3 regions of the Gellertiella sp. DMC107 genome follow, and region 2 is predicted to be linked to each of the others. Evidence: riboswitches for the same ligand, from Rfam matches in the RefSeq annotation. Region 2 holds a riboswitch; each other region holds the start of a gene.
What was found. A riboswitch is a leader RNA that binds a small molecule or an ion and turns the genes downstream of it on or off. The one in region 2 is predicted to bind cobalamin.

Region 1: another riboswitch for cobalamin. It lies ahead of ACT54B_RS18925 (aromatic ring-hydroxylating oxygenase subunit alpha); the one in region 2 lies ahead of bluB (5,6-dimethylbenzimidazole synthase).
Region 3: another riboswitch for cobalamin. It lies ahead of cobU (bifunctional adenosylcobinamide kinase/adenosylcobinamide-phosphate guanylyltransferase); the one in region 2 lies ahead of bluB (5,6-dimethylbenzimidazole synthase).

The regions. Positions count from the first base shown of each region.
Region 1 covers NZ_JBQUZZ010000006.1:185,147-192,554, forward strand. Annotated here, with positions in the region: gene ACT54B_RS18920 (FAD-binding oxidoreductase) at 1-755, opposite strand, end outside; gene ACT54B_RS18925 (aromatic ring-hydroxylating oxygenase subunit alpha) at 764-2,011, opposite strand; cobalamin riboswitch at 2,137-2,343, opposite strand; gene ACT54B_RS18930 (SDR family oxidoreductase) at 2,420-3,169, opposite strand; gene ACT54B_RS18935 (darcynin family protein) at 3,181-3,519, opposite strand; gene ACT54B_RS18940 (TetR/AcrR family transcriptional regulator) at 3,558-4,205, shown strand; gene ACT54B_RS18945 (MipA/OmpV family protein) at 4,209-5,018, opposite strand; gene ACT54B_RS18950 (fumarylacetoacetate hydrolase family protein) at 5,208-6,368, shown strand; gene ACT54B_RS18955 (hypothetical protein) at 6,376-7,251, opposite strand; gene ACT54B_RS18960 (hypothetical protein) at 7,327-7,408, opposite strand, start outside.
Region 2 covers NZ_JBQUZZ010000001.1:26,071-33,478, reverse strand. Annotated here, with positions in the region: gene ACT54B_RS00130 (LTA synthase family protein) at 1-1,562, opposite strand, end outside; gene ACT54B_RS00125 (NAD+ synthase) at 1,793-3,472, shown strand; cobalamin riboswitch at 3,506-3,710, shown strand; gene bluB (5,6-dimethylbenzimidazole synthase) at 3,757-4,443, shown strand; gene ACT54B_RS00115 (phosphatase PAP2 family protein) at 4,563-5,300, shown strand; gene ACT54B_RS00110 (methyl-accepting chemotaxis protein) at 5,513-7,372, shown strand.
Region 3 covers NZ_JBQUZZ010000001.1:151,514-158,921, forward strand. Annotated here, with positions in the region: gene cobN (cobaltochelatase subunit CobN) at 1-1,749, opposite strand, end outside; gene cobW (cobalamin biosynthesis protein CobW) at 1,754-2,827, opposite strand; gene cobU (bifunctional adenosylcobinamide kinase/adenosylcobinamide-phosphate guanylyltransferase) at 2,832-3,356, opposite strand; cobalamin riboswitch at 3,541-3,911, opposite strand; gene ACT54B_RS00720 (cobyric acid synthase) at 3,978-5,435, opposite strand; gene ACT54B_RS00725 (ABC transporter substrate-binding protein) at 6,490-7,408, shown strand, end outside.

The DNA of each region.
Region 1 (7,408 bases), on a different contig from region 2:
ATGTCGAAGCCCTCGTGCCGGACGATGGAGCTCACCGCCTTCATGAAGGGATCCGGCCCGCAGCAGAAGATTTCGCGGCCCATGAAATCGGGAACCAGCATGGCGAGCTTGTGCCGGTCGATGCGGCCCATCAGCCCCGCCCAGGGCGAGGCGACGGAGCGGCCTTCCGGCAGGAAACCGAGCGAGAGATTGGGCATGCGCTTGGCGAGCAGCTCCAGCTCCTCGCGGAATATGATTTCCTCCGGCCGGCGCGCCGAATTCAGGAAGACCACATCGGTCGCAGGCGCGGTATCGGAAAGCCAGCGCAGCATGGACATCATGGGGGTGATGCCGGAGCCGGCCGAAATGAACAGGTATTTCTCCGCCGGATTGCGCGCCAGCGTGAAATGGCCGTTCGGGCCATAGGCGCGGATGCGCGAACCCGGCACCACATGATCGAACATCCAGCGGGTGCCGATGCTGCCGGGCTGCGCCTTGATGGTGATCGACAGCGCATAGGGCCGCGAGGGCGTGGAGGAGATGGTGTAGGTGCGATGGAGATCGCCGCCCTTCGCCCGAAGCTCCACCGTGATGAACTGGCCCGGCATGTATTTGAACCAGCCGCCGCCCTCGACGCCGAAGGTGAAGGTCTTCACATCGGGCGCCTCGTCGGTGACCGCCGTGCAGACGAGCATCTGCCGGGCGGCATTCCAGGGGCTGGTCGCGTCGAGGGGAAGTGCCGGCGGCACCTCCCCGAGGAAGGGTTTCATCGTCATGGCGGGCCTCAGGCGACCGAGCGCAGCGAGGCCGGAGCCTTGCCGCCGAGACGCTCCTGCATGAAGCGGGAATACCAGTCGACGAACTGCTCCACGCCGCCCTCATGCGCTTCCGAATAGGGGCCGGGCTGATAGGCGGGCGACTGGATGCCGAAGGCATTTTCCTCGACGATCCGGCGGTCCTGGTCGTTGGTCTCGGTCCAGACATGGATGAGATCGTCCAGCCGGTAATCGATGCCTTCCACCGCATCCTTGTGCACCAGCCACTTGGTGGTGACAGCAGTTTCCGTGGCGCTGATCGGCAGCACGCGGAAGGTCACCGCATGGTCGGAGAGAATGTGGTTCCAGGTGGTCGGGTAGTGGAAGAGCAGGAGCGTGCCGAGGCGGTCCTGGTTGATGTCGTCGGAAAGCCGCATCTGCACCGCCTTGCGGCCGGACATGGTGTAGCTCACCGCATCGCGCAGCAGCGGAATACGGGCGGTGCGGAACTGGCCGCGCTGGTCGATGGCAAAGCGGCTCGGCAGGCCGAGCGCCTCGCATTTTTCCCAGTGCTCGACGATTTCAGGATCATCCGCCGCACCGTTGACGCCGGTCGCGGTCGGGGCTTCCGGATAGGTCTTGCAGAGTTCCGGATGGTTGCCGGCGCAGTGATAGCATTCGCGGTTGTTTTCCCAGACGAGCTTCCAGTTGCCCTTTTCGATGATAGTGCTTTCGTAAGCCACCTTGGCATCGCGCAGCCGGTGCGGCAGGAAATAGGGCTCCATGGTAGCCCGGAAGGGGGCGAAATCCATCGGCTTCTCGGCGAGCGAGATGAAGATGTAGCCGCCGGCGAGCTCGCAGGCGACGGGCTTCAGGCCATAGGTGGACTTGTCGAAGCTCTCGCCCATGTGGCGGGCATATTGCAGCGAACCGTCGAGATCGTAGGTCCACTGGTGATAGGGGCAGACGAGCTTGGCCGCCGAACCGCGATGCTCGGTGCAGACCCGCGAGCCGCGATGGCGGCAGGAATTGTGGAAGGCGCGGATGCCGCCGTCATTGTCGCGAACGAGGACCACAGGATAGGCGCCGACCTGCACCGTCATGAAATTGCCCGGCTTCGGCAGCTCGCAATCATGCCCGATGAACAGCCAGTCCTTGTACCAGATCTCGTTCAGATCCTGCTGGAAATAGGCCGGATCGATATAGAAGGGCTGGTCGAGGGTAAAGCCGGGCTTGCGGGCCTGGAGCCGGGAAAGCATGTCGGAACGGATGTCCATGGTCGGTCCTTATGGGTCGGGGACGGCCGGGCGGATGATCCGGAAACGCATGGACAGGCGCAGGCGCACCCTCAGCCGGAGGGGCCGCATGTCCATTCGCCTCCTGCTCGCCCACCGCGATCAGTCGAGTTCAGCGCATCGAGGCTGGTTTCCGGGCTCCAGAACCGTCCCCCGAGGGGACCTTGCGTCACCTTCCCGGGCCTTCGCCCAGTGGTCTTTCGACGCCGTTCAGTTCTGCTACCGTTGCGGGGGCAGCGCCGGGTTGTCACCGGCTTCCCAATTGTCCCTCCGGCTCGTCAAAACCTTCGGGCACCTCGATGTCCCCAAGACACCATATTTCATTCGCGACCACATGGCTGAATGCGACATCTGCAAGCCTCATCGAAACAGGCCTGTGGACGGAGGCGGTCAGCCATCGCGCAGGATGCGACGGGCAAGAGCCGGCGACAGGCGGCTGATTGCGGCGAGAAGCCGGGCCTTTCCCACGACGATCTCCGGCTTTCCCCGTTCGAGGCCCGCAATCACCGCGCGGGCTGCCTCGGCAGGGTGCATCTTGTTCCGCCCGCGCCCCGCTGTCATGCCCGTCTCGACGAAAGCCATGATCACGTCATGCACGGTCACATGGGGCGCCGCATCCTCGCAGCGGTAGCGCAGCGCGCGGCTGAAGGCGCTGAGCCCCGCCTTCGTCGCGCAATAGACCGGCGCGGTCCGCTTCGGGGCCAGCGCAAGGCCCGAGGACATATTGACGATGGCCGCGCGCGGCTGCCGGGCCAGCAAGGGCATCAGACCGAAGGCGAGCGCGATGGGCGCGTCCAGATTGAGCTCGATTTCGGCGCGGAAGGCCGCCATCAGGCCCGCATCGCCAAGGCCCGTCGCCGGCATGTTCACCTGCACGCCCGCATTGTTGACGAGGATCGACAGATCGGGATGGCGCGCCATGACCTCGGCCACCAGCCGTTCCTGTCCTTCCCGGTCGGCGAGATCGGCCTCGATGAAGGCCATTGCCCCTCCCGCCGCCGCGATTACCGACTCGGCGGCGACCCGGTTCCGCCCGGTGATGATCACCCGCGCACCCCGCGCCGCGAGTTGCAACGCGATGTCCCGGCCTATTCCGGCGGTGCCGCCGGTGACGAGTACCCTCTGTCCCTCGATCCGCATGGCCACCCCCTTCACACCCCACTCCGCTCATAGTGGCGGAAGCCGTCCTCGATGGCCGGAATGATCCGGATCAGGTCGAAGAAGGGCTCGGCAAAGAGCGGCGAATCGCGCAGCGCCTCCATCACGCCATTGAATTGAACCGCATCTTCCGCCTCGAAGAGCACGATGTCGGAACAATCCGCGGAAAAGGCCTCCGCATCGAAATGGCGCAGGGTCACGCTCCGCCCCTCAAGCGCCGGCAAGAGCGCTGCCGTCGCGATCCGCTCCCGCTCGGGCCGTGGCAGGCGCAGCCAGGACGGCAACGCCCTCAGACAGACGAAAACGGAAAGGCGGGGCTTCAGCGGATCCATGGACGACGCTCCGGTTGCGGGATGGGTGGAACGGATCTATGGTGCGAGCAATTGCTCACATTTCCAACTCGCATTCCATGTCCCGCACCGCAAAGCCCATCGAAGCCCGCAAACATCCGCGTCAGGCACGGTCTGCCGCGACCGTCGAGATCATCCTGGAAGCGGCGGCTCGCATTCTGGAGGGCGGCGGGCTATCGGCCCTCAACACCAATCTGGTGGCGGAACGGGCGGGCATCAGCATCGGCAGCCTCTACCAGTATTTTCCTGGCAAGGAGGCGCTGCTCGCGGCCCTCATCCGGCGCAAGCGCGCGGAACTGATCGTGCTGCTGGAAGGGCAGGCTGAGCAGGCGGGAACGGCCGATCTGAAGACGTTGCTCGACGGCCTGATCCGCGCCGCGCTGCACCACCAGTTCGCCCGTCCCCGGCTGGCGGCCAGTCTCGAATATGCGGAAAGCCTGCTGCCGCTCGACGCGGAAACCCAGGCGCTGAAACAGGAGATTGCCGAAACTGTCGCCCGGGCGCTCTCCGCCCATGGCATAGCCGACCCGGCAACCGCCGCGCGGGATCTGGCGGCGCTGACCCGGGGGATGGCCGATGCGGCAGGGCTCTACGGCGAGACCGATCCCGCATCGCTCGAAGCGCGCATCCGCCGTGCCGTCTACGGCTATCTCGGGCTTGGCGGCTGACGATCAGCGCAGCGAGAAATCGAAACGATAGGTGGCGGAGACGCCGATGGTGACCTGATCTTCCGAGCCCTTCTGGCGAACGAGGCTGCTGTCTGCCGCGACGCCGACCATGCGGCGATATTCGGCAAAGAGGCTCGTATCGACGTTTTCGGTGGCTTTCCAGGTGATGGCACCGCCCGCACCCACCGACTGCCAGCCGCTGCCGGGCGTATAGGGATCGAGACCGGAGGCCGCCGATTCCGCCGCGTTCACGCCGTAATAGACCTTGCCATAGCCCTTGGACGCCCAGGTGGCGCGGGGACCGGCGGAAATCCTCACATCGGGCGTGATATCGGCAAAGGCATCGACGGCGAGATCGACCACCTGGCCGTCATGGCTGCGGATGCCCTGCCGCACCTCGGCCCGGGCGCGGATGTTTTCGGTCGGGTAGACTTCGGCAAAGGCGCCGGCTTCCACGCCGATTTCCACGTCATGCAGACCCTTCAGGTCGTCGGAATCCTCGGCACGGCGGCCGGTGATGAGCTTGCCGGCAATGCCGGCCTTGACGTTTTCCGTCTCGAAGAGGCCGAAACCGGCGCTGTCGTTGCGGGACGAGAAGCGGGTGGTCTGTCCCTGCCGGCCCAGCGAAATGATCGGCTCGAACAGAAGCTTGCGTCCCTTTGCGCCGTCGAATTCCGGGCCATGGGCCACGGAACCGCCGAGCGTCAGGGACCAGTCGCCCGCATAGAAGGGCTCGCCATCGCCTGCAAGCGCCTGCTGCAAGGAAACGGTCGAGAGAAGAAGGAAGGAAAGGAGGAAAGTGCTCCGCATCATGCAGTGTCCCTGTACGCGATATTCAACCAAAAACACGGGAATTCTTAGTGGTTTTTCAACCAGAAAGATTAAGAACCCCCTAACCAAGCGAACAGCAGGCAAAACCATCCGGCCCGCAGCTTGCGGGTGCTTCTCGCCGCCCCTGCTTTTCCTCTATGCTGGCGGCCGGAACGAGGAGGACGAATTGCGATGCCGATGATGCTCACCCCTGCCGAAATCCTGCCCGCAGAACCGCACGCGACCCTGATCGGGCGCATCTGGCTCGATGCCGTGGACGGTCCCCTGCCCGTGACGGTCCGGGAGGGCGTGCTCTACGATATCTCGGCGCTCGGCGCGACGGTCTCGGCCATTCTCAACCGCGAGGGCGCGCTGGATCTCGCCGGGCAGCACTTTCCGGCGGTGGGGCCGCTCGAGGATGTCCTCGCCGATGGCGGCAACCGGGGGCCGCGCGGGCGGCTTCTCGCCCCTTGCGACCTGCAGGTGGTGAAGGCGGCCGGCGTGACCTTCGTCGACAGCATGCTGGAACGGGTGATCGAGGAGCGCGCCAAGGGCGATCCGGCCGCCGCCGAGGCGATCCGCAGCCAGCTCAAGCAGGTGCTCGGCGACCAGCTGGGCGCCATCGTGCCGGGATCGGAGGCGGCCGGCCGGGTGAAGGCGGTTCTGCAGGCGGCCGGCAACTGGTCGCAGTATCTGGAAGTGGGCATCGGGCCGGATGCGGAAATCTTCACCAAGGCGGCGCCCCTTTCCGCCGTCGGCTGCGGGGCGATGGTGGGCATCAACCCGATTTCCTCCTGGAACAATCCCGAGCCGGAGGTGGTGCTCGCCGTCAATGCGCGCGGGGAAATCCGCGGCGCCTGCCTCGGCAACGATGTCAACCTGCGCGACGTGGAGGGGCGCTCGGCGCTCCTGCTGAGCAAGGCGAAGGACAATAATGGCGCCTGCGCCGTCGGTCCCTTCATCCGCCTGTTCGACGACCGGTTTTCCATGGCCGATGTGGAGCGGACGGAGGTGAGCCTGTCGGTAACGGGCGAAGACGGCTTTTCGCTCACGGGCACGAACGACATGTCTCGCATCTCGCGCAAGCCGTCCGAGCTGGTGCGGCAGGCGATCAACCGCTCGCACCAGTATCCCGATGGCTTCCTGCTGTTCCTCGGCACCATGTTCGCCCCCGTCAAGGACCGGGATGCGCCGGGCCTCGGCTTCACCCATCACATGGGCGACGAGGTGAGGATTTCCTCGCCAAGCTTCGGTGCGCTGGTCAACCGGGTCGGCCGCAGCGACGAGATCGAGCCCTGGACCTTCGGCATCGGCGCATTGATGGCCAATCTCGCCCGGCGCGGCCTGCTCTGAGGCGGGCCTATTCCGCCAGATAGAAGACGAGCTTGGCGTTCGGGCTCTTGTCCGAATAGCCGACCACGTCGCATCCCTTGCGCACCGGCGCCTTGCCGGTGAGTTCCAGCCGGTCGCCATACTGGTCGTAGCCCTGCACGATGTAGGGCGCGGGCTTGCAGCCCTTCTTGTAGGTATAGGCCACGCCCTGCATGTTTCCGCCCTGCGCTATCCAGCCGTGAAACAGCACCGTGTTCGGCTTGATCGTGCCGGAAATCGAGGCCTTCGGATTGGTGTAGTAGATGATCTGCCGGCGCTGGTCGAAGAACATGTCCGAACCATTATGGCCGGCCGGCATGCCATAGGGCTCGTGATCGGGCCCGTCATGCAGCAGGGTTTCCACAGGCACCCGGTCATAGGGGTTGCCGAAGGGGCAGAGGGCCAGCCATTCCAGTGCATAGCCGAGGCCGTTCGAGGCGTTGTCGGTCGGGATCTGCTTGCCGGTTTCCGCATCCTTGATGGCCACGGCGCCATCGGAGAGGCCGCTGCCCTCGACCTTGCCGTCGAAGAGATATTTCCGGCCATCCCATGACCACAGCTCGCCGGTGACGCAATTAGCACGGCTCTCGTAGACTTTGCCCGCCTGCCCGGCGAGGATGCCCTTGGCGCAATCTTCAATCTCGGCTTCGGTCCCGGACTGCCAGTTGGCGCACCAGTCGCGGGCGGCGTCGATGGTCACCCGCGCCCGCAACTTGGAGGCCTCGCCGCCGAAATCCGACCGTTCGAAAATGGTCGCGACGGGCGACTTGTTGCTGCCCGTCGAGATCACGTCCCCTTCCAGCGGGGGCGGCATGTCCGGCACGAGCGTGGACGCGAGGAGGGCGATCAGCGGGGCAGACAGCATGAGGGGGCTCCGGATGGTTCGAAAGAAAACGGATAGGAGAGAGGGCCCCCGTGGAGGCCCTCCCGCGTGTCGGGATCAGTCGCATTCCCGGCCGGAGACGGACCCCATCATGCAGCCGGTGGCAACGGCGGGGGTGATGCGGGTAACCTCTTCCGGC
Region 2 (7,408 bases):
GACCAGACGATCAGCGGCGTCTCATGCTCGCGCTTCATCGTGTCCACGTCGCCCTTGCGGGTCGCGACCTGTTCCGGCATGTAGCCGCTGGAGGTGTAGACCGGGCCGAGCGGCGGCAGGTGATCGCCCCAGAGAACCACGATGGTCTCGCGCTTGCGCTTCTTCGCCCAGTCCATCAGCATCTTCAGGGCATCGTCGGATTCCTTCACGCCCTGCACATAGGTGGAGAGAGCCTCCTTGTCGCCCGCGGGGAGGTTGCCCTCGACGGCAATGGAGTTCTTCGCATAGCGATGCGGCTCGTAGGGGCCATGTCCCTGCAGGGTGACCGAGAAGAAGAAGAACGGCTTGTCCATGGCATCGCCTTCTTCCATGATTTCCCGGAAGAGGCTGTCGTCGGAGGCGAAGATGCCCCGTTTGGTCATGGGCGGCAGGTTTTCCTCCGACTTGAACTCCTCGAAGCCGAATTCCTTGTAGACTTCGCTGCGGTTCCAGAACCAGCCCTGATAGGGATGGATGGCGCGGGCGGCATAGCCCTGGCTGCGGAAGAAGGTGGCGAGCGTCGGCACCTTGCGGCGGATATACTGCTGATAGGGAATGCTGCCATAGGGCAGGAAGGCGTTGGAGAAGCCGGTCAGCGCCTCGAACTCCACATTCGGCGTCATGCCGCCGAATTCCGGCGAGAAGACATGGCCCGCCAGATTGCTGCGCATGAAGGGCATGGGGTCCGGATTGAGCTTGACGTTGGAGAGGCGCGTGGCATCCCACAGGCTCTCGCTCATCAGCATGATGACGTCGGGCCGTTCCTGCTTGCCGGCCGTCACCGCCGTGACCGGCGGCTCGATGGCGGTGATGGAGTCATGCGAATAGCCGGCCGGCGCTTTCACGTTGGCCATGGGCAGGTTGAAGGCAAACGCCATCAGGAAGCCGTTGTGGCGATAGTTTTCCTTCTGGTCCCACATCATCGGAATGACCTGAAGACGGTCGCGGAGATAGGAGAAGGTGGAGTAATCCATCAGCGAGGCGAAGGACATCAGCAGCGGTGCGGCAATCGCGATCTGCGCGATGCGGCGCTTGCCGGTCATCCGGGGGAACGTGCGCCAGGCATAGCGGAAGCCGAACACGGCGCCGATGATGCCGAGCACGAGGCCCGCTGCCACCAGCGTCGCGGCCACGGGCCGATCCTTGACCATGGCCGGCATGAGTTCGAGAATCTGGCGGCCGAAGGCGAGGTCCGTCGGGTAGAGCGGATCGGAGAGATAGAGCCGCTTCTGGCCCGAAATGAAGGCCGGAAGGATGAGGATCGGCGCGGCGATGAGGATCGACAGGAACCAGCGCCCGAGCAGCGCGTCGATGGCCAGCAGCACCAACAGCACCACACCGACCGTGGTCCAGCCGGGGCGCGAGGTGGAGGTGAAGAAGTCCATCAGATCAGCATAATTCGAGCGGGAGACCAGCTCGATCGTCAGCACGATCAGGAAGGACAGCAACAGGTAGGACAGGCCACGCAGGACGCGGGCATACAGGCGCGAATAATCCGCGTCGGCTGCATGCAGCCACGGCAAGGACTTCAGCGGGGCGGCCTTGGTGTCGTTATACAATTGCGGAGTCTCCGGCACCTGTCAGGAAAGGTTCATTTCACTGTCACACATCCGTCATGAATGACAGATGAACCGTCCGCCTTGGTAAATCTGTCCCCGGAATTATCCGGTCCTGTGGCGCTCCGGCGATAGTGCGGGCCAAAAGCGGATGCGGCGGATTGCAGGCGCGGGCAGGGCGCGCTACATCACTCCTCATGACCCAGGCACCTGACATTACCGATACAATCCGCATCGCCGTCGGCCAGTTCAACCCGACGGTCGGTGACATCAAGGGCAATATGGCGAAGGCGCGGGAAGCCCGCGCCGATGCGGCACGGCAGGGAGCCCATCTCCTGCTGCTCACCGAACTGTTCGTGGCGGGCTATCCGCCGGAAGACCTGGTTCTGAAGCCTGCCTTCATCCGCGCCTGCCGGGAGGCGATCGACGCCTTTGCCGCGGAAACCGCCGATGGCGGGCCGGGGGTCATCATCGGCTTTCCCCGCCAGGACGAGGCGGGCCGCTACAATTCCGTCGCGGTGCTGGACGGCGGCCGGGTCCTCGCCATCCGTGACAAGGTGGATCTGCCCAATTACGGCGAGTTCGACGAAAAGCGCGTGTTCCGCGCCGGCGCGATGCCGGGGCCGGTGAATTTCCGGGGCGTGCGTCTCGGCATCCCGGTCTGCGAGGATATCTGGGGTGAACTCGGCGTCTGCGAGACGCTGGCGGAAAGCGGCGCGGAGCTCCTGCTGGTGCCGAACGGCTCGCCCTATTATCGCAACAAGATGGATATCCGCCACCAGATCGTGCTGAAGCATGTGATCGAACTCGGCCTGCCGATGATCTATGCGAACCAGCTCGGCGGACAGGACGAACTGGTCTTCGACGGCGCGAGCTTTGCCTTCAACGTCGACAAGTCCATGGCTTTCCAGATGAGCCAGTTCGAGGAGACCCTGTCCGTTTCCACCTGGAAGCGGGAGGGCGAAAGCTGGGTCTGCCGCGACGGCGGCCGGGCCAATCTGCCCGATACGCAAGAGGCCGATTATCGGGCCTGCATGATCGGCTTCCGGGATTACGTGAACAAGAACGGCTTCCGCAATGTGGTGCTTGGCCTCTCCGGCGGCATCGACAGCGCGATCTGCGCGGCCATTGCGGTGGATGCGCTGGGCGAGGAGCGGGTGCGCTGCGTGATGCTGCCCTATCGCTACACCTCCTCCGATTCGCTGACGGACGCGGAGGCCTGTGCCAAGGCGCTGGGCTGCCGTTACGAGGTGGTGCCGATCGAGGAGCCGGTCGCCGGGTTTCTCTCCGCGCTGTCGGAGGTTTTCGAGGGGACGGAAGAGGGCATTACGGAGGAAAACCTCCAGAGCCGGGCGCGCGGCACCATTCTGATGGCCATTTCCAACAAGTTCGGTTCGATGGTCGTCACGACCGGGAACAAGTCGGAAATGTCGGTGGGCTATTGCACGCTCTATGGCGACATGAACGGTGGCTTCAACCCGATCAAGGACCTGTACAAGATGCAGGTCTATGCGCTTTCTGCCTGGCGCAACAGCCATGTGCCGCCGGGCGCGCTCGGGCCGGGGGGCGAGGTGATCCCGAAAAACATTCTGGACAAGGCACCTTCGGCAGAGCTTCGGCCGAACCAGACCGACCAGGATTCGCTGCCGCCCTATCCGGTCCTCGACGATATTCTCGAATGTCTCGTCGAGGCGGAAATGTCGGTGGAGGATATCGTGGCGCGCGGTCACGACGTGGCGACGGTGCACCGGATCGAGCATCTGCTCTATATCGCCGAATACAAGCGCCGGCAGTCGGCGCCGGGCGTGAAGATCACCCGCAAGAATTTCGGACGCGACCGGCGCTATCCGATCACCAACCGGTTCCGCGACCGGTAGGCGGGGGCGCCTTGCCAAAGGGCCGGCGCCTTGTCATAAGCAGGATATTCAGGTGCCGCCGGGTTTCCGGCGGATAATCGGGAATCCGGTGAAAAACCGGAACGTGCCCAACGCTGTAAGGCGGACGTCGTTGCAGACGGCTTTCCTGACCGGAAGGCCGCGCCACTGGGAAACCGGGAAGGCGTGCAGCGGGCGGATGATGCCCAGTCAGAAGACCGGCCTGATGCCATAGCCGATGCCGCGCGGACGGCGGCAGCGGTGTCTGCATTGTTGGGGATCGAACGATGCTTGCGACGAAATCGCACCGCGATGCGCTGGTGCATGCCGAACCGTTCACACCGGATGAAAAAGCCGCCCTTTATCGCGCCATCGAAACGCGGCGGGACGTGCGCGACCAGTTTTTGCCCGACCCTCTGCCTGACGATGTGGTGGAACGCCTGTTGAAGGCGGCGCATGCCGCACCGAGCGTGGGCTTCATGCAGCCCTGGAATTTCCTGCTCGTCCGTTCCGAGGAAAAGCGCCGCCGGGTGCACGAGGCCTTCTGCCGGGCGAACGAGGAGGCGGCGCTGATGTTTACCGGCGAACGCCGCGACCAGTATCGCGCGCTGAAGCTCGAAGGCATCCTCAAGGCGCCGCTCAGCATCTGTGTGACCTGCGATCCCACGCGGGGCGGCCAGGTGGTGCTGGGCCGGACCCACAATCCGCGCATGGATGTCTATTCCACCGTCTGCGCGGTGCAGAATCTCTGGCTCGCGGCCCGGGCGGAAGGGGTTGGCATCGGCTGGGTGAGCATTTTTCACGACCGCGACGTGCGGGAGATCTTTTCCATCCCCGACCATGTGGAAATCGTCGCCTGGCTTTGCGCGGGCTATGTGGACCAGCTCTACAGCGAGCCGGAACTGGCGGTGAAAGGCTGGCGGCAGCGGTTGCCGCTGGAGGATCTGGTCTTTGAGGAAACCTGGGGCGGATAGTCTCCCCTCGGCGCGCGCCGGACAGAGCTGTCACAGGACCGTAGCCAAACCGTCATGGCCGTTCGTTATCCTCCCCTGTGAAGGCGCATTGGGGGCGTCTCCATTTACGGGATCAGGGGATGACGGTCAGTGTTCCTGCACTGCCCGGCGAAGGGCGTGCCGTGGCGGCATGGCCTGCCGCCGGCTTTTTCGCGGCCACGGTGTTGGCCAGTCTGTTCTTTCGGCTGTTTCCAGAGGTGGATCTGGCTGTCAGCGCGCTGTTTTATGCGGAGAGGACCGGATTTTTCCTGGCTGCCGATCCGCTCTTGACGCTGCTGCGCAACATCAACCTCGTCTTGCCGCACGTCTGCGTGCTCTGTGCGTTTGCCGCGCTGCTGGTCCGGTCGGTCGGCCGACGGTCTCGTCTGGCCGCTCTCATGCCCCCACCGGGCCATTGTCTGTTTCTTCTCTGTGTCATGGGGCTGGGGCCAGGGCTTCTGACGCGGGTGATCAAGGACGGCTTCGGCCGGGCACGGCCGCGCGAGACGCTGGGTTTCGGGGGCGATTCTGCCTTTTCGCTTCCCTGGGATCTCTCCCGCGCCTGTCTGGACAACTGCTCGTTCATTTCGGGGGAGAGCGCTTCGGCGGCGGCCCTTCTGTCCCTGCCGCTGCTGCTGCCGGCTGGTCGCCGGCCCATGGCCTATGCGGCGATTGCGCCCTTCGCGGTCACCGTCTCGCTCAGCCGCGTGGCCTTCGGAGCGCATTTTCTCTCCGATGTCGTCATCGCCTGGGGCGTCGTCCTCACCCTCACCAGCCTGCTGTGGCGGCTGCAGGTTCTGAGCTTCCCGCATCGAAACACAATCAATAGTGGCGCATAATGAAAATAGCAATTTATAATAGAAGATGCCGCTAAAATAAATGTCTTTGGTCAACAAAACGATTTAAATGGCCGTTAGGCTTAAGGCACTATTAAAATTTATCGGCAAATAGTTGTTGCCAACCGGACGGCAATCTTGCCGGAACATGATGTTTGCCGAGCGCCCTGAGAGGCACCGCCCCCCCTTCATCTTCCGAATTCAAGGTTCCTCGAATGATCTTCGATCGTTTTCGATTGGGCAGGCTCGTGCCTGCTGCCATCATCAGCCTTATCTGCCTCAGCACCGGTGTGCTTGCCATTTCGGACACATTGTCAGCGCGGCAATTGCAGCGCAGCATGGACATCGCTCTGGCGCAGGAACAAGCGCAGGACCTGGCCCGGGAGATCACCGAGCTGAAGCTGCGGATCGAGCTGGATATCGTCAGCACCCAGGAATCGCTGACCGATATGTCTGCAACGCAGGGCAAGGACGGGTTGGATGACGGTCTCGATCTTGCCGCGCAATCGGCCAAGAGCCTGTCGGAAAAGGTCGCCCGCCTGAAGGCGCTTGCCGAAACGGCTGGCCTTTCCGATCTCGTCACGACGCTGGACGCGCTTTCGGAACGTTACGCGGGCTTCCACGCGACTGGCATCGAGATGGCCAAGACCTATGTGGCTGGCGGACCGGAAGCCGGAAACAAGCAGATGCCGGCATTCGACAAGGTGGCGGATGCGCTCCAGGAAGAAATCGACGCGACCGGCAGCATCGTCAAGAGCTATGTGGACCGGCTCGAGCAGCAGGCGGCGGAGAGCAAGGCCGCACTGGAAGCCGAGGCGACGGCGCTGGTGCAGGCGATGATTGCCATGGCTGCGGTGCTCGCGGCTTGTGGCCTGGCGCTGAGCATCTTCGTCTCCCGGCGGCTGATGCAGCCGCTGGTGCGCGCCACCGATGCGATGAATCGCCTTGCCGAGGGCAACACGGCGGTGGAGCTCGGCGGGGCAGACCGGAAGGACGAGATCGGCGATCTCGCCCGCGCCTTCCAGCGGTTCCGCGACAATCTCGTGGCCAAGCAGCGCGCCGAGCGGGAAGAGGCGGACCTGCGCGATGCGGCCCGCGCCACCCGCATGGCGGCAGAGGCGGAACGGGCCGAGGATTTCGCGCGAACCAAGACGGTCGTCGATCGTCTGGGGGATGCGCTGGGCAAGCTTGCGGCCGGCCAGCTCGCCATCCGCATTCAGGAGCCTTTCGCCGGCGATTATGACCGCCTGCGCTCCTTCTTCAACCAGTCGGCCGAGCGGCTGCAGCTGGCCATGCATGGCATCATCGCCGTGGCCCATGACCTGCAAAGCGACAGCAGCGTCATCAGCAGCTCCGCGAGCCAGCTCGCCAGCCGGACCGAACAACAGGCTGCCGCGCTGGAGGAGACCGCCGCCGCGCTGAACCAGATCACCATCAATGTCCGGGATACGGCCGGGCGTGCGGAAGATGCCGGCCAGAAGGTCGAGGTGGCGAACCGCCAGGCGCATGAATCCGATGCGGTCGTGCAGAAGGCCATCGCCGCCATGGGGCGGATCGAGGAAAGCGCCCGCCAGATCAGCCAGATCATCGGGGTGATCGACGAGATCGCTTTCCAGACCAATCTTCTGGCGCTCAATGCTGGCGTCGAGGCGGCGCGGGCAGGCGAGGCCGGCAAGGGGTTTGCCGTGGTCGCCCAGGAGGTGCGCGAGCTTGCCCAGCGCTCCGCCAATGCGGCAAAGGAGATCAAATCGCTGATCTCCCGCTCCGAAGAGGCGGTCGACTCGGGCGTCAACCTCGTCAACGAGACGGGCGACATCCTGAAAATGATCCAGGAACAGGTGACCAATATCCACGCTGATATCAGCGCGATCATCAAATCCGCCCGGGAGCAGGCCACGGGTCTCCACGAGATCAATGCGGCGATGAGCCAGATGGACGAGTTTACCCAGCACAATGCCGGCATGGTCGTGGAATCGAACACCACCGTCCAGCGTCTGGCCGAAGGGGCAGGCACGCTCTATACCCAGGTCAACCAGTTTCAGGTGGATGACCGGCCATTGCGCCGGGTCGCCTGATCCAGGCTGCAGACATACGGGAAGCCGCCCCATCGA
Region 3 (7,408 bases), 130 kb from region 2:
CGGCGGCACGAGGTCCGGCGAATGATAGCTTTCCTTCGGATCGATATTGTAGCCGCGCGCCGGCTGGATGCCGATCGCCACCTTGCCGAAGCGGGCAAGCGGCAGCGCGAACACGCCGTCGATGAAGAAAGGGTCCTTCTCCGGCGCGCCCCAGCGGGCCGTCACTTCATCCTGAATCTGAACGGGAAGAGTGGCGAGGAAGCCCTTGTAGTGACTCAGGGAAAGCGTTTCGCGGATGACACGGGACGGGGTGCCTGCATCCCCCTCACCCCCTGCCGGGACCTCTCCCCGCTGGGGAGAGGAGGCCGAAACGCTGGCGCCTTGCTCCCCCTTCTCCCCGGCGGGGAGAAGGTGGTCCGAAGGACCGGATGAGGGGGCGGCTTGCTGGACATTATCGATCACGGCCCCCGCCGGAACCCCGTTCGTCGGCCCCAGCATGAGATAGGTGATCAGCGCATCGCCATTGTCGGGATAGGCCGAGACATCATAACCCGCCTCCCGCATGGCGTTCAGCACCTCCACGGTGCCGGCGGGTGTATCGAGGCCAACCCCATTGCCGAGGCGGCCGTCGCGGTTCGGGTAGTTGGCCATGACGATCGCCACGCGGCGGTCCCTGGCCGGCAGGCGGCGGAGCCGCGCCCAGTTGGCTGCAAGGCTTGCCACCCAGGCCATGCGGTTGGCGTCCGGCTCGGAGGAAACGATATTGGCCTCGACCAGCTCGTCAAAGCGCTTGGCGGCCTTGAAGGAGACGGCGCGGGAAAGCACACGGCCATCCACCTCCGGCAGCGAGACATTCATGCCGAGATCGCGGGCGGAAAGCCCCTGCGCGGAGGCTTCCCATGCTTCTTTGGACGAAGCGGAGAAGATCGCCTGCAACACGACCGATCCTTGCGATTCCAGAACGGTCGGCTTGCGGTTCGCGCCGGGCGCGGAAACCGCAAAGGCGGTGGCGTTGATCACCACTTCAGGCACGCCCTTGGCGAAGATCGACTTCAGCGTGCCGATGCAGTCGGAATCCTTCAGGCTGTAGGCAAAGACGGGAAGTGCGCGCAGCCCCTCCGCCGCCAGCGCCTCGATCATCGCCTCGACAGGCTTTGTCTCGCCGCTCTGGACGAGCGCGCGGTAGAAGGAAATGGCAACGGTGCCCTTCGCCTCCTGGCTGGGACCCACCTTTTCCAGCCAGCGGGAGACCTTGATCACCCCTTCGCCCGGCCACCAGATGCCGGCCTTGGCAAGCGGCACGGCGGGACCCGGCTTTTCGCCCCCCGACAGCATGGCCGAGGCATAGGTGAGGAAGGCGCGCGTATTGTCGTTACCGCCCTCGATCAGGTAGGACCAGAGTGCGTTGAGATCGTCGACACCGATATTCGAATAGGGCACCAGCCCCGGATCGGGCTTGGAATCGCCGGGAATGACCGCAATCTTCGCGCCGTATCGGTTTGCGGCAGCATGCAAGGCCTCCAGCGCATACTGGAAATAGCTCGCCCCGCCAAGCGGCCGCACCACGATCAGCTTCGCATGCCGCGCCGTCCGCTCCACATAGGTATCGACGGACATCGGATGCTTCAGCGAAATCAGGCTCGCGACCCGCAAGGTAAACCCGTTGTCGAGCTGCCGCTGCGCCGAGGCGACGGCGGCAAGCTCCGTATCCGCTGCCGACAGGAACAGTATATCACCCGGCGACTGGCCGAGATCGATGGCCTCGTCCCCGTCCGAGATGGTTCCCTTTTGTGCGAGCAGCAGATGCATGGGATCAGAGCGCCTTCAGCGCCGCGCGGATCGCGTCGTCGTCCATCTCGTCATGCAGGCCGATGACGACGAGGCGGGTGGCGCGGGTTTCGCCCGGGGCCCAGGCGCGATCGAAATAATGGTCGATGCGGCTGCCGACCGCCTGGATGACGAGGCGCATCGGCTTGCCGGGCACGTCGGCAAAGCCCTTGAGGCGGAGGATATCGTGTTCCGCGATGATCGCCTTCAGCTTCTCCACGAAGAGCGCCGGATCGGCAACGGGACCGAGCTCGGCCACGAAGCTCTCGAACTCGTCATGATCATGGTCGTGATGGTGCTCGACGCCGTCCTCGTGCAGGGCCTCGTGTTCCAGCTCGTGATGCGACTTGCGGTTCTCGATATCGGCTTCCGTGCCGACGCCGAGGCCGAGCAGGACCGAGGCCGGAACCGAGCCGTTGCGGGCTTCGATCATCGTCGGCTTGCGGGCAATGCGGGCGGTCACTTCGCTGCGAACCGTGGCAAGGCCCTCGGCATCCAGAAGGTCGGTCTTGTTGAGAACGATGAGGTCGGCGCAGGTCAGCTGGTCCTCGAAGAGTTCTTCGAGCGGGCTTTCATGGTCGAGCCCCTCGTCTTCGGCGCGCATGGCATCCACGCGGTCGTGATCGTCGGCAAAGCGGCCTGCGGCGACGGCGGCACTGTCCACCACGGTCACCACGCCATCGACCGTCACCTGCGTGCGGATTTCCGGCCAGTTGAAGGCGGCAACCAGCGGCTGCGGCAGCGCAAGGCCGGAGGTTTCGATGACGATATGGTCAGGGCGGCTTTCGCGCTCCAGCAGCTTCATCATGGTCGGCACAAAATCGTCGGCCACGGTGCAGCAGATGCAGCCATTGGTCAGCTCGATGATGTCGTCCTCGGTACAGTTTTCCGCACCGCAACCCTTCAGCACCTCCCCATCGACGCCGAGATCGCCGAATTCGTTGATGATCAGCGCGATCTTCTTGCCGCCGGTATCGGTCAGCAGGTTGCGGATCATCGTGGTCTTGCCCGCTCCGAGAAAACCGGTGATCACAGTTGCGGGGATCTTTTCCTTGAACATCGGTTCAACCCTTCATCTTCAGCGGCAGGCCCGCCGCAACAAAATAGACTTCCTTCGCCACGTCGGCGATCAACTGGTGCAGGCGGCCCGCATGGTCGCGGAATTCTCTGGCCATGCGGTTTTCCGGGACAATGCCCAGACCGACCTCGTTGGAGACGAAAACGATGCGACCCCGGGCATCCCGCACGAATTCCGCAAGCGCGCGGAATTCGGAGGCCATGTCGCGCTCTTCCATCATCAGGTTGGTGACCCAGAGGGTCAGGCAATCGACCAGGATGACACTCTCCGTGGAATCGATGGTCTGGAGCGCGAAGACGAGATCGAGCGGCTCTTCCAGCGTGTTCCAGTCCGGGCCGCGGTCCTCGCGGTGCTTGTCGATGCGCGCGCGCATCTCGTCGTCCCAGGCCCGGCCCGTCGCCACGTAATGGCGCCTGAGGCCCGTGCCCAGCACATAGTTTTCGGCAAATCGGGATTTTCCGGAGCGCGCGCCGCCGAGAACGAGGACAGCGCCTTTGGACTGTGCCGTCATGGCCTGCAGTCTCCCACACGGCATGAATCAAAAGCCGGCATCGCGGCGGAAACACCGCTGCGCCGCCCTGTCAGGCCAGACACACATGCATGCTTCGCCATCCGGCACATAGCCGGCATGGGCGCTCGTCTTGCCATGACAACCTCCGTGCTGGCATTGGGGACGCCTCCCCAGGAACTGGGCTCTTCGCCCGGCACGAATGGCAGGTCTCCTGGCTCGCGGTTCCCGGCACGTCGCCGTGCCAGCAGGTGCTTCTCGCCTTCCCGAAGTGATCCGCATGGAAAGAGGTGGACGATTCGTAGAAGAAGAGGCGTCCGGCCCCGGCTGTTTTCCATGCCACTCCAGTGGCTTTTCCCTGTCCCTGTCGCCTTCGCCCGTCCGCACCATGCGAACCGCCGGCCAATGCCGTCAGAACCGGGATGAAGTCCCCTCGCCGCTCTACAGTCGCGGGGTCGGCTGCGATACGGATGCCCTGAATGGGTCCATCCTTGCGCATTCCCTATCTCTTCCCGCTGCGACCTTGGCGCAGCGGAAACCATCCGTTTCTTGATGTTTCATAAGAGTGGGGGCGTTCCAAGTCAATCGCATCGGGCGGCGGGCAATGTCGCAGGCGGAACCGGCTCAACCGCCCATCAGGCCATCGAGCCAGCGTGGATCGAGAAGCGATTCCAGCTCGGCCGCCAGATCGTCGAGCGCGCGATCCACCCCTTCCCGGTAGGAGAGCCGGTCCCCTTCGATGCCGAAGGTGGACAGCAGGCCCCGCCTGTATCCGTCATTGCCAAAGAGACCGTGCAGATAGGTGCCCATGACCCGCCCGTCCGGCGAGATGGCCCCATCGGCCCGGTTGCCGATGCGGATCGCCGGACGGACGCAATCCGGCCCCTCCGTCACGCCCAGATGGATCTCGTAGCCCTCGAGCGGCACATCATGCTCGACCGACCAGGCGGCCGTGTTGCGGACCGTCTTTTCCGGGGCCATTTCGGTTTCCACGTCGAGCAGGCCAAGACCCTCCGTTTCCGTCGTGCCGCCTTCGATGCCGAGCGGATCGCGCACCACGCGCCCGAGCATCTGATATCCGCCGCAAATGCCGATCACCCGTCCGCCCCGCTTCACATGCCGGGCCAGATCGCGATCCCAGCCCTGCGCGCGCAGATCCATCAGATCGCCGATGGTCGATTTCGAACCCGGCAGCACCACCAGCCCCGTATCGGCAGGGATTGCCTCCCCCGGACGGACATAGACGAGATCCACCTCCGGCTCGGCCTTCAGCGGATCGAGATCGTCGAAATTGGCGATGCGCGAGAGGACCGGAACGGCCACCTTCAGCGCCCGTCCCTCCGGTCGCGCGAGACGCTCCAGCACGACGGAATCCTCTGCCGGCAGCCGGGCCGCCGCCTTCAGCCAGGGAACGACGCCGAAACAGGGCCAGCCCGTGAAACCCTCGATGGCTTTCAACCCGTCGTCGAAAAGCGTCACATCGCCCCGGAACTTGTTGATCAGGTAACCGGCGATCATCGCCCGGTCCTCGGGCGGCAGGATGGCATGGGTACCGACCAGCGAGGCAATCACCCCGCCCCGGTCGATATCCCCGACCAGCACGACGGGAACCTGCGCCCGTGTCGCAAAACCCATATTGGCAATATCGCCTGCCCGCAGGTTGATCTCCGCCGGGGAGCCTGCCCCTTCCACGATCACCAGGTCGGCATTGTCTTTCAGGCCTTCGAAACTTTCGAGGACAGCGCCGAGAAGCTGCGGTTTCAGACGCTGGTAATCCCGCCCTTTCGCCTGTCCCCAGACCTTGCCCTGCAGGATGATCTGGCTGCCCGTCTCCGATTGCGGCTTCAGCAGAACCGGATTCATATGCACCGTGGAAGGGACCCGTGCCGCCCAGGCTTGCAGCCATTGCGCCCGGCCGATCTCGCCGCCGTCATCGGACACCGCCGCATTGTTGGACATGTTTTGCGGCTTGAACGGCTTTACCCGCAGCCCCCGGTTCGACGCGATGCGGCACAACCCGGCAACCAGCACCGTCTTGCCCACATCCGAGCCCGTGCCCTGCAACATGATCGTCTTGGTCATGGTCTTCCCCGCCTTCGCCATCCTGTCCTGCCACTAACCGGCACGACCGGACAGAATCAAGGGCAGACAGATCGGGCCTGCGGACAGTATCGACGATCCAGCCCGGATCGGATTTTCCGAAAGCGACCCCGCAACGGCGGGAGACGAAACGCGAAAGCCGTGCCCGGATCGCTCCGGGGCACGGCTTGCCTGAAATACGCCGACGCCTTGCCGATACGCAGCAAGGCCCGCAACCGCCCGGTACGCAGAACCTGATCCGGGGGGCAGCGTATTGCTCGCTGCAGGGGCAGATGTAGCGGGACATTGTTACCGGATGGTTAGCAGCGGACGGCGAGAGATTTTTTTTGAAAAAAATATGGCGATGCGTGGAATTTTTTCAGACGGAAACAGGTGACGCGTTCAGGATACAAAAGGTCTTATACTCATTTGAAATTTACTGAAGCTCTGAAACACCCACAAAATTAAGCAGCCATTAATTGTACATACTACATAAAAACACCCATTGATTTAGTCGCATTATTCATTTTGCGACGCCAACCTGAGCGCACCGTGTGCCATGTGAATATATGCTCACGTTAAGCAGTTGATTTCTGCGTGAGAACCCTTACGCTAGACCCATGCGATAAAGAAGGGGCGGCAGCTGACAGGGTTCCACTGCACGCCATAAACAAGAATGTCGCAGGGGAGTGATAAGTTTCTCTTTGGAAACAGATCGTTCCGCTTCCGCGTCCGACCCGGTAGAGCCCGCACCAAGATGGGCAGCCAGTCGAGGCTCGGGACCGATGTGTCAGACTGGGGGGTCTTTCTGGTATGCATGCGATATCCTCGAACCCGCTGATCGGAGCACCCTTTGGTGACTCGCACGGCGTTTCGTTTCGCCCGTTTTTCGAAGATCGTCTGGAAATGACCCGGCTGGAGTTTGCCCTCCGGTCCGCATGCCTGTGGGCATCCCTTTATCTGACTCAAATCGTGCTTTCCCGGCGATGCCGGGCATGACTTCCTCGCCCGCCCATTGGTGCGGCGAGAAATTAACCACCAGAAGGAGAACTTTTTAATGACCGAATTTGAACAAAAGCTGAAATCGGCCGAAGCGCTCGCCGCCCGTGGGAAGATGTCCCGCCGCGAGTTCGTGCAGTTCGCTGCCGCGCTCGGCATTGCGATCCCGGTTGCCAGCACCCTCTTCTCCAAGGTCGCCAAGGCCGAGGATGCCAAGAAGGGCGGCGCGCTCGTGATCGGCATGGAAGGCGGCTCCGCCTCCGACAGCTACGATCCGCGTACCTATGCAGACTCCATCATGATTGCGGCATCCCTCGCCGTCATGAACTGCCTGATCGAGTTCGACGACGCCGGCAACCCGACGCCTGAACTCTTCGAAAGCTGGGAAGCAAAGCCGGGTGCAGCCGAGTGGGTCTTCAACGTTCGCAAGGGCGTGAAGTTCTCCAACGGCAAGGAACTCGACGCGGACGACATCATCTACTCGATCGGCCTGCATCGCGGCGCCGACACCAAGTCGCCGGCAAAGGGCATCCTCGAGCCGATCACGGAAATCAAGGCCCTGTCGCCGACCCAGATTTCCATGACCCTCAAGGAAGGCAATGCCGACTTCCCGGTCATCCTGGCCGATTACCACCTGGTCGTCGTTCCCAAGGACTTCTCCGACTGGTCCAAGCCGATCGGCACCGGTGCCTACACGCTGGAAAGCTTCGAGCCGGGCGTTCGCATCGTGTTCAAGAACCGCGGCGACTACTGGAAGCCGAACCGCGGCAACTTCGACACGGTCGAAATCCGCTACATCCAGGACGCTGCAGCCCGCACCGCGGCTCTGCAATCGGGTGAAGTGCACGCCGTAAACCGCCTCGACGCCCGTACCGTCGACCTGCTGATGCAGGACGAAAACGTCAAGGTCGTTCGCACGAAGGGCACCGGCAACCGGTACTGCTTCGTGTCGCGCGTGACCATGGACCCCTTCACCA